DNA from 3 places in the Enterobacter sichuanensis genome. Region 1 is predicted to be linked to each of the others. Evidence: predicted binding sites of a transcription regulator. Region 1 holds the regulator's gene; each other region holds the start of a gene.
The links. The regulator CRP, encoded in region 1, controls carbon source genes, mostly activating them, when cyclic AMP is high. The targets are predictions, from matches to a motif close to ATGTGANNNNNNTCACAT.
Positions count from the first base shown of each region.

Region 2: the regulator CRP is predicted to act here: its motif matches at 3,480-3,497, upstream of C1N69_RS15970 (YfcZ/YiiS family protein).
Region 3: the regulator CRP is predicted to act here: its motif matches at 2,118-2,135, upstream of ompW (outer membrane protein OmpW).

Region 1 is NZ_CP027986.1:4,309,840-4,314,639, forward strand. It holds gene C1N69_RS20965 (phosphoribulokinase) at 1-110, shown strand, start outside; gene C1N69_RS20970 (OsmC family protein) at 177-581, opposite strand; gene crp (cAMP-activated global transcriptional regulator CRP) at 893-1,525, shown strand; gene C1N69_RS20980 (YccS/YhfK family putative transporter) at 1,583-3,670, shown strand; gene argD (bifunctional acetylornithine/succinyldiaminopimelate transaminase) at 3,667-4,800, opposite strand, start outside.
Region 2 is NZ_CP027986.1:3,320,039-3,324,838, forward strand. It holds gene fadJ (fatty acid oxidation complex subunit alpha FadJ) at 1-1,561, opposite strand, end outside; gene fadI (acetyl-CoA C-acyltransferase FadI) at 1,561-2,871, opposite strand; gene C1N69_RS15970 (YfcZ/YiiS family protein) at 3,090-3,374, opposite strand; gene fadL (long-chain fatty acid transporter FadL) at 3,747-4,800, shown strand, end outside.
Region 3 is NZ_CP027986.1:2,601,454-2,606,253, forward strand. It holds gene yedE (selenium metabolism membrane protein YedE/FdhT) at 1-1,148, shown strand, start outside; gene yedF (sulfurtransferase-like selenium metabolism protein YedF) at 1,145-1,378, shown strand; gene ompW (outer membrane protein OmpW) at 1,422-2,054, opposite strand; gene C1N69_RS12495 (YkgJ family cysteine cluster protein) at 2,337-2,741, shown strand; gene C1N69_RS12500 (YciC family protein) at 2,767-3,510, shown strand; gene C1N69_RS12505 (septation protein A) at 3,566-4,105, shown strand; gene yciA (acyl-CoA thioester hydrolase YciA) at 4,210-4,605, shown strand; gene tonB (TonB system transport protein TonB) at 4,645-4,800, opposite strand, start outside.

The sequences.
Region 1 (4,800 bases):
TTTCTCACATGAATACATTAGTGGTGCCGGGCGGAAAAATGGGACTGGCAATGGAGCTCATCATGACGCCGCTGGTACAGCGACTGATGGAAGGGAAGCAGATCGCATAATCATATTCCCTCTCCCTGTGGGAGAGGGTTAGGGTGAGGGCATCAACACGCACGATGCCCAATCAATCACGCCTCAATCACTTCATACGAATGGGTGATTTTTACCGCCTTCTCCAGCATTAACGCCACAGAGCAGTACTTCTCCGCCGACAGGTCCACCGCGCGTGATACCGCCGTGTCTTTCAACGCTTTGCCGGTCACAACAAAGTGCAGATTAATATGGGTGAACAGGCGTGGCGCCTCTTCACGACGTTCTGAGGTCAGTTTAACCTCGCAATCTGTCACGTCATGACGGCCTTTCTGCAGAATCGACACCACGTCAATGGCGCTGCATCCCCCTGCCGCCATCAGCACCATCTCCATTGGGCTTGGCGCTTTATCGCCGGAGTTGCCATCCATCAAAATCTGGTGTCCGGAAGCGGACTCGCCCAGGAACGTTAAACCTTCAACCCATTTCACGCGCGCTTGCATATTCTTAAACTCCAACGTTGCATTTTTGGTGACAGATTACGCGTGCGTTACATTTCTCGCAATGGAAGGCGACCTGCATCATGCTGAAGCGAGACACCAGGAGACACGCGGCGAAAGCTATGCTAAAACACTCAGGATGCTACAGTAATACATTGACGTTACACGTGTATGCAGAGGACATCAAACTTTACTGGCTGCGAAACGTTACGGTAGCCGACTTCCCAGGGTATGGGTAAGAATTCGATTGCAACCCCAGAGTCCGGATGCATCTGATGACTCTGGTGACAGCTTATAACAGAGGATAACAGCGCATGGTGCTTGGCAAACCGCAAACAGACCCGACTCTCGAATGGTTCTTGTCTCATTGCCACATTCATAAGTACCCATCGAAGAGCACGCTGATTCACCAGGGTGAAAAAGCGGAAACGTTGTATTACATCGTTAAAGGCTCGGTGGCAGTGCTGATCAAAGATGAAGAAGGGAAAGAGATGATCCTTTCTTATCTGAACCAGGGCGATTTCATCGGTGAACTGGGCCTGTTTGAAGAGGGCCAGGAACGTAGCGCCTGGGTTCGTGCAAAGACAGCATGTGAAGTGGCTGAAATTTCTTACAAGAAATTCCGTCAGCTGATTCAGGTTAACCCTGACATCCTGATGCGTCTTTCTTCCCAGATGGCGCGCCGTCTGCAGGTCACCTCTGAGAAAGTGGGCAACCTCGCCTTCCTGGACGTGACGGGCCGTATTGCACAGACGCTGCTGAACCTGGCGAAACAGCCAGACGCCATGACCCACCCGGACGGCATGCAAATTAAAATTACCCGTCAGGAAATTGGTCAGATCGTCGGTTGCTCCCGTGAAACCGTAGGTCGTATCCTGAAAATGCTGGAAGATCAAAACCTGATCTCCGCCCACGGTAAAACCATCGTGGTTTACGGAACGCGTTAATTCCGCTCAAACGGCGTGTCACCGCAAGGTGTCACGCCGTTTTTGTCTCTACTCCCCATGTGGCGCAGGCTGATCTATCACCCGGAAGTTAACTACGCACTGCGACAAACGCTGGTGTTGTGTCTTCCTGTGGCCGTAGGCCTGCTCCTCGGACATCTTCAGCAAGGTCTGCTCTTTTCTCTGGTGCCCGCCTGCTGCAACATTGCCGGTCTGGACACGCCGCATAAGCGCTTTTTCAAACGACTCATCATTGGCGGTTCACTGTTTGCCGGCTGTAGTCTCGCCGTGCAGCTTCTGCTGGCGCGCGATATTCCGCTGCCGCTGATCCTGACCGTGCTGGCGATGACCCTGGGTGTCACCGCCGAAATCAGCTCGCTGCACGCCCGTCTACTTCCCGCCTCGCTGATTGCGGCCATTTTCACGCTGAGCCTCGCCGGAAATATGCCGGTGTGGGAGCCGCTGCTGATCTACGCGCTGGGGACATTATGGTACGGGCTGTTTAACTGGTTCTGGTTCTGGCTGTGGCGCGAACAACCGCTGCGTGAATCCCTGAGCCTGCTCTATGTGCAGCTGGCGGAGTATTGTGAAGCCAAATACACCCTGCTCACCCAGCATACCGATCCGGAAAGATCGCTGCCCCCGCTGCTGACCCGTCAGCAAAAGATGGTGGATCTGATAAGCCAGTGCTACCAGCAACTGCATATGCTCGCCGCCAACCAGAATCACGAATATAAACGGCTGCTGCGCACTTTCCAGGTGGGGCTGGATCTGCAGGAACATATCTCCGTAAGTCTTCACCACCCGCAAGAGGTGCAAAAACTGGTAGAGCGCAGCCACGCTGAAGCGGTGATCCGCTGGAACGCACAGACCGTCTCCGCGCGCCTGCGGATCCTGGCCGACGATATTCTCTATCACCGCTACCCCACGCGCTTTAACATGGACAAACAGCTCGGCGCGCTGGAGAAAATCGCCCGTCAGCATCCGGATAACCCGGTCGGTCAGTTTGCCGCCTGGCACTTCAGCCGCATCGCCCGCGTGCTGCGTACCCAGCGCCCGCTTTATTCCCGCGATCTGATGGCGGACAAACAAAAACGGCTTCCGCTGTTGCCCGCGCTCAGAAGTTATCTGTCGCTTAAATCGTCCGCCCTGCGCAATGCCGCACGGATTAGCGTCATGCTCAGTGTCGCCAGCCTGATGGGCATGGCGCTGCATCTGCCGAAACCCTACTGGATCTTAATGACCGTGCTGTTTGTCACCCAGAATGGCTACGGCGCCACGCGGGTGCGGATTCTGCACCGGGCCGGCGGAACGATGGCGGGGCTGATTATTGCGGGCGTGACGCTGCACTTCCACGTGCCGGAAGGCTATACCCTGGCAGGAATGTTGGTGATTACGCTGGTGAGCTACCTGATTATTCGTAAAAACTACGGCTGGGCGATGGTGGGTTTTACGGTGACGGCGGTGTATACCCTGCAGTTGCTCACGCTCAATGGCGAACAGTTTATTGTCGCCAGGCTGATTGATACCCTCATCGGCTGTCTGATTGCCTTTGGTGGTATGGTCTGGCTGTGGCCGCAGTGGCAGAGCGGGCTGCTCAGGCAGAACGCCCACGACGCGCTGGAGGCTGACCAGGAGGCTATCCGCCTGATTCTGAGCGATGATCCTCAGCCCTCCCCGCTGGCTTATCAGCGGATGAAGGTCAACCAGGCGCACAACGCCCTGTTCAACTCGCTCAACCAGGCGATGCAGGAGCCCGGCTTTAACTCGCACTATCTTGCGGACATGAAGCTCTGGGTGACGCACAGCCAGTTTATCGTCGAACATATCAACGCCATGACCACGCTCGCGCGTGAACATACCATGCTGACGCCAGACCTGGCGCAACGTTACCTGCAGTCGTGTGAGATTGCTCTGCAGCGCTGTCAGCAGCGTCTGGAGTATGACGCGCCGGGTGAGTCGGGGGATTCAAATATTCTGGAAGCGCCGGAAACGCTCACCCACGGGCCAATGAGTACCCTTGAGCAGCATTTACAGCGCATTCTGGGACATCTGAACACCCTGCACACCATTTCATCGGTGGCATGGCGTCAGCGTCCGCATCACGGGATTTGGTTAACCCGTCGCCTGAAGCGGACGGCGTATTAACCTTTTACGATCTTCGCGACTGCCGCGGCAAAGCGGGTTAAACCGTCTTCAATGTCTTTCTCTTCCACCACCAGCGACGGCGCAAAACGCATCACGTCCGGCCCGGCATTGAGCACCATCACCCCTTCGTGGGCGGCGGCGTGCAGGAAATCGCGTGCGCGGCCTTTGTACTGCGGTTTCAGCTCGGCACCGATCAGCAGCCCCATCCCGCGGATCTCGCTGAACACGTCGTACTGGTCATCAATCTTTTGCAGATGTTTTACGAACAGTTCGCGCTTCGCGCCCACGCCATTGAGAACCTCAGGCGTGTTGATAATATCAAACGCCGCGCCCGCCACAGCGCTCGCCAGCGGATTACCGCCGTAAGTGGAGCCGTGCGACCCCACATGGAACGCGGAGGCAATCTCCTGGGTGGTCAGGACCGCACTCACCGGGAAACCGCCGCCGAGCGCTTTGGCGCTGGTCAGAATATCCGGCGTCACGCCGTAGTGCATATAGGCAAACAGGGAGCCGGTACGCCCCATCCCGCACTGCACTTCATCAAATACCAGCAGCGCCTGGTGCTCGTCGCAAAGCGCGCGCAGCCCTTTCAGGAATTCCGGCGTGGCGGCCGTCACGCCACCTTCGCCCTGAATCGGCTCCACCACCACCGCGCAGGTGTGATCGTCAATCACCGCTTTTACCGCATGCAGATCGTTAAACGGCACGTGGACAATGTCAGCCGGTTTCGGACCAAAACCGTCGGAATACTTCGGCTGACCACCAACGGAGACGGTAAAGAAGGAGCGCCCATGGAAGGCGTTGTGGAAAGCGATGATTTTGGTTTTGTATGGGCTGTGGCGCGTGGTGGCATAGTAGCGCGCCAGCTTGAAGGCGGTTTCGTTGGCTTCGGTACCGGAGTTCATAAACAGCACGCGCTCGGCAAACGTGGCATCAATGATCTTGCGGCCAAGACGCAGCGCCGGTTCGTTGGTGAAGACGTTGCTGGTGTGCCACAGGGTTTCGCCCTGGGTTTTCAGCGCCTCGACCAGCGCAGGATGGCAATGACCCAGCGCCGTTACCGCAATCCCGCCCGCGAAATCCACGTACTCTTTACCCTGTTGATCCCAGACTCGGCTGCCTTTTCCCTT
Region 2 (4,800 bases), 990 kb from region 1:
CGTCGACATGCTCGATTTTCTCGCCTTCCGTCAGCAGCCGCATCGCTTCATTAATATAGGGTGCCAGAATGCGGTTGACGTAAAAACCGGCTTTGTCTGCGACGACAATCGGCGTCTTACCCTGCATTTTGGCCAGTTTCACGACGGTGGCGATGGTTTGCGGGCTGGTTGCGGCATGCGGGATCACCTCTACCAGCGGCATTTTTTCTACCGGGCTGAAAAAGTGCAGGCCTATCACCTGCTCCGGACGCCCGGCCTTTGCCGCAATATCGCCAATCGGTAAAGACGACGTGTTTGAGGCAAAAATGGTATGCGGCGCGCAATGTTGCTCAACGTCAGCGACCATTTGCTGCTTAAGCGCCAGGTCTTCAAACACGGCTTCAATCACGACATCGCGGTGGGCAAAACCGCGGTAATCCGTCGTGCCGGAGATCAACGCCAGGATTTTATCACGCTCGCTGGCTCTGATATGGCGACGTTTTACCTTTTGATCAAGGTTCTGCCAGCTGTACTGCAGCGCGTGGTTGATCCCTTTCGCAGAGATGTCTTTGATCCTTACAGGCAATTTGCCTTTGCTTGCGGTAACAAAAGAGATACCGCCGCCCATAAGGCCGCCGCCCAGCACGCCAATGGCGTGCAGCGGCGCGGGTTGCGCCTCGCTGCCGGGATCTTTTTTCACATCGGTGCTGGCGAAGAAGATGCTGCGCAATGCCTGTGACTGTGGCGTCATCGCCAGTTCGCCAAAGGCTTTGGCCTCAGCGGCATAGCCGCTACTGGTTCCCTGGGACAGCCCGGTTTCAATAACCTCCAGGATCCGCTTTGCCGCCGGATAGTTACCTTTGGTTTTCTGTTCGGTCTTTTTGCCCACCATCCTGAACAGCAGCGTTCTCCCCAGTGGCCCGGCGAGCACGCGCTCGCGTACCGGCAGAGGACGTTTTGCCTGACGCCCTTTCAGCGCAAGCTCAACGGCGGCCTCCAGCAAAATGGCGTGCGGCACGACGTCATCCACCAGACCGGCTTTTAGCGCCTGGCGAGCACGTAACTGCTTACCGGTTAAGATCATCTCCAGCGCCGTGCTGACGCCCACCAGGCGCGGCAGACGCTGCGTTCCGCCAGAGCCAGGCAGCAGGCCAAGCTGCACTTCAGGAAGGCCTAAAACAGTTTTCGCATCGTCGGTACAGATGCGGCTATGGCAGGCCAGCGCCAGCTCCAGCCCACCGCCCAGACACGCCCCGTGGATCGCAGCAATAACCGGGATTGGCAGGCTGTTGATCTCCGCCATCACCTGCTGGCCCTGACGCGCCAGCTCTTCAGCATCCAGCGCGCTTTGCGCCCGGGCGATCATGTTAATGTCGGCCCCGGCAATAAAGTTGTCCGGCTTGGCAGAGATAAATACCAGACCGCGAATGGCCTTGTTTTCGCGGATCTGCTTTAGCATCGCGCGCACCTGAGTGCCAAACTCGGCCTTCAGGGTATTCATCTTTTCATCAGGGACATCAATGGTTATCACAGCGACGTTATCGAGGCGAACCGTCAGGTTAAATGCAGATGTCATTTCCATTATTCAGCCTCCAGAACCATTGCTGCACCCAGCCCGCCCGCCGCACAGGCGGTGACGAGACCAAAACCGCCGCCACGACGGCGTAACTCATGGAGTGTTTGGGTGATCATCCTCGCCCCGGTCGCCGCAAACGGATGACCGTAGGCAATGGAGCCCCCCAGCACGTTGAATTTACTCTGGTCCACTTCACCGGTGGCGTGCGCGCGGCCCAGCACGTCGCGCGCAAAACGCTCGCTTGCCAGCAGCTGTACGTTAGCCAGGGTTTGCGCGGCAAACGCTTCATGCATATCAATCAGGGTTAAATCCGCCAGCGTCAGCCCCGCGCGATCCAGCGCCAGCGGCGTGGACCATGCCGGACCCAGCAGCATGTCCTGCCAGACATCAATGGCGGTGAAAGCATAGCTGCGTAAATAGCCCAGAGGCGTGATCCCCAGCTCTTTCGCGCGGGATTCGGTCATCAGGATCACGGCCGCAGCGCCGTCCGTCAGTGGCGTACTGTTAGCCGCCGTTACCGTACCGTGTTTACGGTCAAACGCTGGGCGCAGTTTTGCGTAATCCGCCAGCGTCGAGGTGCCGCGAATATTGTTATCTTCCGCGAGCGGTTCACGGAAAGGGGGAATATAGGCGGTCATCACCTCGTCGGTGAGTTTGCCTTCCGACCAGGCTTTTGCCGCAAGCTGATGTGAACGATGCGCCAGGGCATCCTGCTGTTCGCGGGTAATGCCGTACGTTTTGGCCATCTGCTCGGCGGTATCGCCCATACGCAGGCCGGTGGAGTATTCCGCGACGGCAGGTGGCACAGGCAGGAGATCGCGCAGGCGTAAACGCGAGAAAAGTTTCAGTTTCTGCCCGGTCGTGCGGGCTTTGTTGGCATCCACCAGGATGCGCGCCAGTTTTTTGCTGACCCCAATCGGCAGTACCGAAGAGGAGTCCGCCCCACCTGCAATCCCGGCGCGAATAGTGCCCGCCATCAGGCTTTCTGCGACGTTAGCCACGGCCTGAAAACTGGTTGCACAGGCGCGGCTGACGCTGTAGGCATCGGTATGAACGTTCATCCCGGTCCCGAGAACAATTTCTCGTGCAATATTGGGGGCTTCCGGCATCTGCACTACCTGGCCGAAAACCAGTTGTTCGATGACCTCAGGCGGAATTTCGCTGCGAGCCAGCATCTCCCCCACTACCATTTTCCCCAGGTCAACAGCCGGTATGCCGTGAAACGCCGTAGCCTGACGAGCAAATGGCGTGCGCAACCCACTGACGATGGCAATACGGTCGCCCTGACGGGTAATAAGCGGTAATGCCTGACTCATAACACTCCCCTGTAAAAAATTTTCGCAAACGTTAAGTGGTCTGACCTGATAATAGTCTTAACCATTTTTTTACATTCAGCCAATCGGGGAAACGAAAAAGTGCGAGCTAAAACACAGAGAAGAAAAAGAAAATGCCCCTGCATGGCAGGGGCATTTGTGCAATGTTTGCGCCCTCTCCCACGGGAGAGGGTCGGGGTGAGGGCATCAGGCCGCAGAAATTAACGCAGACCCAGCTGGAAGATCAGCGTTTCGGCTTCGCAGGCGAAGACAAAATCAATATCCAGCTTCACGCCGCCGTCTACTTCAGTGAAGGTAGACTTGATTTCACACGGATCGGATTCAACGTCGCGGGCACGCTTGCTCAGCGCGGCCAGAGTCTCTTCCGCTTCGGCACGATTGGTGAATACACGGCTGTAAGAGGCGGTGCAATCGGAGTTGTCCATGATGGTGCCAACATCCATACAGCAGCAAACCGGGGTTTCATCAGCACTGCATTTACTCATAGCTCAATTTCCTCTGTATTCGCGCAGCGCGCGAGATAAACACGATGCTGATATTTTACGCCCCGGCGCGGGCGCTCTCCAGCCGTTAATGGCGTAAAAGCGGATAAGTGACCAATATCACACTAAAAAATGATCTAAAACAAAAACCACCCTTTTGGGTGAGTTGTGATGGTCACAATTTTGCCAACCAGATCTCGTTTCGTGAAACATGTTTGAAAATATTAATAAACAAACTTGCAACATTCATGCTGGTCGGACCTATACTCACGCCACTGGTCTGATTTGTCTGTCATACCTCAGACCCTACACTTCGCGCTCCTGTTACGGTATGTAACAATTATTGAATAAAAATAACTCAATGAGGTTATGGTCATGAGCCAGAAAACCCTGTTCAACAAAACTGCGCTGGCAGTTGCAGTGGCAATCGTCTCTACTTCCGCCTGGTCAGCGGGCTTTCAGTTAAACGAATTTTCTTCCTCTGGCCTTGGCCGCGCGTATTCAGGGGAAGGTGCTATTGCTGATGATGCGGGCAACGCGAGTCGTAACCCGGCATTGATCATGATGTTTGATCGTCCAACCTTCTCTGCCGGGGCGATTTTCGTTGACCCGGGCGTTGATATTACGGGCCGTTCACCTACCGGTGCCAGCCTGAATTCAGATAACATCGCGCCAACGGCGTGGGTGCCAAACCTGCATTTCGTGGCACCTATAAATGACCAGTTTGGCTGGGGTGCCTCCGTGACCTCTAACTACGGTTTAGCGACCGAGTTTGGTGATAACTACGCAGCAGGTGCCTACGGTGGTAAAACTGACCTTGAAACCCTGAACCTGAACCTGAGTGGCGCTTACCGTCTGGACAGCCACTGGAGCTTCGGCGTGGGCTTTGATGCGGTGTACGCCAAAGCGAAAATCGAGCGCTATGCAGGTGATCTGGGCAAAATCGTCGCGGGTTCAGGCGCACTGCCACCACCACTGGCGCAGCAAGTCGCGGGAATCCCGGCAGACACCCAGATTGCCTATCTGAAGGGTGACGAATGGGGCTTCGGCTGGAACGCCGGTATCCTGTACGAACTCGATAAGAACAACCGTTACGGCTTTACCTACCGTTCCGAAGTAAAAATCGACTTTGATGGCGATTACAAGAGCAGCCTGCCTTCCGCCTATAACCAGATCCTCGGCAACTTCGGCCTGCCGTTGGGTACCAACGGCAGTACCACGGGTGGTTCTCTGAGCCTGCACCTGCCGGAAATGTGGGAGCTGTCCGGTTATAACCGCGTGGCACCGCAGTGGGCGATCCACTATAGCCTGACCTACACCAGCTGGAGCCAGTTCCAGGAGCTGAAGGCGACCAACAGCAAGGGCGACACACTCTTCTATAAAGATGAAAGCTTCCGCGACGCTTACCGCATCGCGCTGGGGACCACCT
Region 3 (4,800 bases), 1.7 Mb from region 1:
TCGCCGCTGGCATTCTCTCTACTTATTATTTCGGCATCACCGGTACCTTCTGGGCCGTGACCGGCGAGTTTACCCGCTGGGGTGGGCAACTGCTGCAACTCGCTGGCGTGCATACCGAAGCGTGGGGTTACTTCAAACTCATCCATCTGGACGGTACGCCGCTAACCCGCATTGACGGGATGATGATCATTGGCATGTTCGGGGGCTGTTTTGCCGCCGCGCTGTGGGCAAACAACGTAAAGCTCAGGCTGCCTAAAAGCCGGATCCGTATTTTGCAGGCAATTGTCGGCGGCATGATTGCCGGATTCGGCGCGCGCCTGGCGATGGGCTGCAACCTTGCCGCCTTCTTTACCGGGATCCCGCAATTTTCGCTCCATGCCTGGTTCTTTGCTGTTGCTACAGCGATCGGCTCTTACTTTGGCGCAAAATTTACTCTTCTTCCGCTGTTCCGTATTCCCGTCAAAATGGTCAAAGTGAGCGCCGCGTCGCCGCTTACGCAAAAGCCCTCGCAGGCGCGTCGCCGTTTCCGCCTCGGAATGCTGGTCTTTTTTGCGATGGTGGCATGGGCGCTCTGCACGGCCCTGAACCAGCCCAAACTCGGTCTGGCGATGCTGTTCGGTGTGGGTTTTGGTCTGCTGATTGAACGCGCGCAGATCTGCTTTACCTCCGCGTTTCGCGATATGTGGATCACCGGGCGTACAATGATGGCGAAAGCGATTATCGCCGGGATGGCGGTCAGCGCCATCGGCATCTTCAGCTATGTGCAGTTAGGCGTCGAACCCAAAATCATGTGGGCCGGTCCTAACGCGGTGATTGGCGGCCTGCTGTTTGGCTTCGGGATCGTGCTGGCTGGCGGGTGTGAAACCGGCTGGATGTACCGCGCCGTCGAAGGTCAGGTGCATTACTGGTGGGTGGGTCTGGGAAATGTTATCGGGTCGACGCTCCTGGCGTACTTCTGGGACGACCTGTCCCCGTCGCTCGCCACGAACTGGGACAAGGTCAACCTGCTGAACACCTTCGGGCCTCTCGGCGGCCTGCTGGTCACCTATGCCCTGCTGCTGGTCGCGTTTTTACTGGTTGTCGCGCAGGAGAAACGTTTCTTCCGTCGTGGGAGTGTCAAAACAGAAACGCAGGAGAACGCTGCATGAAACAGATTGTGCCTGATTACCGTCTTGATATGGTCGGTGAACCCTGCCCTTATCCGGCGGTTGCTACGCTTGAAGCGTTACCGCAGCTTAAGAAAGGCGAAATACTGGAGGTGGTCAGCGACTGCCCGCAGTCCATCAACAATATACCGCTGGATGCCAAAAACCATGGGTACACGGTGCTGGATATCCAGCAGGATGGCCCGACCATTCGCTATTTGATTCAAAAGTAAGAAAGGATATGCGCCCCGCCGGGGGCGCATTGAACAGAAGGGACTAGAAGCGATAACCCGCAGAGAACATAAATACCCACGGATCCAGACGCGTGCTGATGCTTTGCTGCTGACCGCCCGCTTTGAAGCGTACATCAGTATCGATATCCATATACCAGACGGAGGCGTTAATTAACCAGTCGCGGTTAATCAGATAATCCAGCCCGACCTGTCCCGCCATCCCCCACGAATCTTTCAGGCTAAGATCGGTCAGACCGGCGTCTTTTCCGGTATCGTTAAATTTCTCATCAAAGAACGTGGTGTAGTTCACACCCGCACCAATATATGGACGCACCTTGCTGCTGGCATCACCAAAGTACCACTGCGCCATCAGCGTTGGCGGCAGATGGTGCACCGTAGCGATATCACCGGTTGGCCCAAGGCCCACGCGATGACGGAAAGGCGTTGCGGCAAGAAGCTCAACACCAATGTTATCCGTCGCCATATAGGTAAAGGTTAACCCCAGCTGGGTGTTATTACTGACGTTAAAACCGCCCATCCCCAGCACGTTATCTGAACCTTCGGTTGGACGAACCGTGGCCGAACCGGCACGAATAAAGAATTCGCCTGCTTCATGCGCGTACGCGCCACCAGAGAGACTGCTTAATACAAGGGCTGCCACCGCTAATTTTTTCATATCCGCTCCATCGTTGTGGTTTTAATCGCGGATGAGAATATACTCACAAAAGAGTAATAAGTGATCTGCCCCAGATCACATTAAAACCAGTAACTTAACATTCATTGATCTGGATTAATTTTTTGTTACGCACTAAAAACCGATAAGTTGTTTCCATGTCAATTTTTGGCATTTCACGGTTACAAAATTTTCTCTTTTCCCCCTCTTGCTCTTCCTCTGGCGGCTGGATAATTTAGCGCTCTCACAAATTGATTTGATGCGTTCTTCTTTTGCAGGTGTGCCATGAGTGATATCAACCCGTGCATGACGTGCGGAGCCTGTTGTGCGTATTTTCGAGTCTCTTTCTACTGGGCCGAAGCCAGCGATGGCGGCGGTACCGTTCCGGTTCATCTCACTGAGCCGTTAACCCCCTTTCTGCGCTGCATGAGCGGCACCAATCAAAAGCAGGCCCGCTGTGTGGCGCTGGAGGGTGAACCTGGGGTCTCGACCCGATGTTCCATCTATGAAAATCGCCCCAGCCCGTGCCGCGAGTTTGCGATGTCGGGTGAAGAGGGTCAGGTTAACGAAGCCTGTAATCGCGCCCGGGCCCGCGTGGGATTACCGCCGCTTTACAAAGATATGCTTTTCCATACAAGCCTTGATGCTGCCACAGCAGGCGCATCCGGTGTACAATTGCCGGCTAATTAACACCTGCAATACTCAAGGAGAGTGCATGTCTATCACGGCGAAGTCTGTCTACCGTGACACGGGAAACTTTTTCCGCAATCAGTTCATAACCTTTTTACTGATCGCGTTGTTATGCGCCTTTATCACGGTGGTGCTGGGTCATGCGTTCTCACCGAGTGACGAACAGATTGCCAGCCTGAGCCAGGGCGACCATCTGGCGGGAAGCGTAGGCTTGTTTGAACTGGTGCAAAACATGACGCCGGAGCAGCAACAAATTCTGCTGCGCGCGTCTGCCGCATCCACGTTCTCCGGCCTGATTGGTAACGCCATTCTGGCCGGCGGCGTGTTACTGTTGATTCAGCTGGTGTCGGCGGGTCATCGGGTTAGCGCCTTACGGGCGATTGGTGCCAGCGCCCCGGTCTTACCTAAACTGTTTATCCTGATCTTTTTAACCACCCTGCTGGTGCAAATGGGGATCATGCTGGTGGTGGTGCCGGGTGTGTTACTGGCTATCGTGCTCTCCTTTGCGCCTGTGATGATTGTGCAGGATAAAATGGGTATTTTTACCGCGATGCGCAGCAGCATCCGTCTCGCATGGGCTAATATGCGTCTGGTAGCGCCTGCTGTGGTCGGCTGGCTGCTGGCCAAAACGCTCCTGTTACTGTTTGCACCGAATTTTGCGGTATTAACGCCAAATGTTGGGGCGGTAGTGGCGAATACGCTGAGCAATTTGATTTCAGCGGTACTGCTGGTCTACCTGTTCCGCCTGTATATGTTAATTCGCCAGTAATCCTGAGGCGGGGGCATTCTGGCCTCCCGCCCCGCTCAGAAAATGGAATCACAGAATGAAGCAGTTTCTTGATTTTTTACCGCTCGTGGTCTTTTTTGCTTTTTATAAGCTGTACGACATTTATGCCGCGACCACTGCGCTGATCGTTGCGACCGCTGTTGTCCTGATTTACAGCTGGGTTCGCTATCGTAAAGTCGAAAAAATGGCGCTGGTCACGTTTGTTCTGGTCGCCGTATTCGGCGGGCTTACGCTGTTCTTCCACAATGATGAATTTATTAAGTGGAAAGTGACCGTGATTTACGCGCTGTTTGCGGGTGCACTGTTAATCAGCCAGTGGGTAATGAAAAAACCACTGATCCAGCGCATGCTGGGCAAAGAGCTGACGTTGCCTCAGGAAGTCTGGTCGCGTCTGAATATTGCCTGGGCGGTGTTCTTTATTCTCTGCGGTCTCGCCAATATCTATATCGCCTTCTGGCTGCCGCAGAATATTTGGGTCAACTTTAAGGTCTTCGGCCTGACCGCCCTGACGCTTATCTTCACGCTGCTAAGCGGCGTATATATCTATCGCCATATGCCCCAGGACGACAAGCACTGATTAATGACTGACCAGAGCGTCTGCAACAGGCGTTCTGGTCTATTCTCACCGCTGTGAAATCATAGTAGCATCCCGCCTGAAGTCTTCCGTTACGAGTTAAAACAATGACAACAACTAACGCCCCTCAGGGCGAACTGGTTTTACGCACACTGGCAATGCCCGCTGACACCAATGCCAATGGCGATATTTTTGGCGGCTGGCTGATGTCGCAGATGGATATGGGCGGCGCCATTCTGGCAAAAGAGATCGCCCACGGGCGTGTGGTGACCGTGAGAGTGGACGGCATGACCTTCCTGCGCCCGGTGGCGGTCGGTGATGTGGTGTGCTGCTACGCGCGCTGCGTTAAACGCGGCAATACCTCTATTTCCATTAACATCGAAGTCTGGGTGAAGAAAGTCTCTTCTGAGCCGATTGGACAGCGTTATAAAGCAACAGAAGCGCTGTTTATTTATGTGGCTGTCGACAGCGAAGGTAAACCTCGCCAGCTTCCGCAGGCCTGAACCACCGGCAAAAAAAAAGCCTCCTTGCGGAGGCTTTTTTTATTCCATCTGTGCCCCGCCGTTCAGGCGGAAAACAATATTAATGACCAACCCGCTACCCGGTTTGCCTGGCTCATAACGCCATTTGCGCATTGCCGCTTTCACGTCGCGCTCAAACATATTCGAAGGCTGCGCTGACAGGATCTCCACGTTATC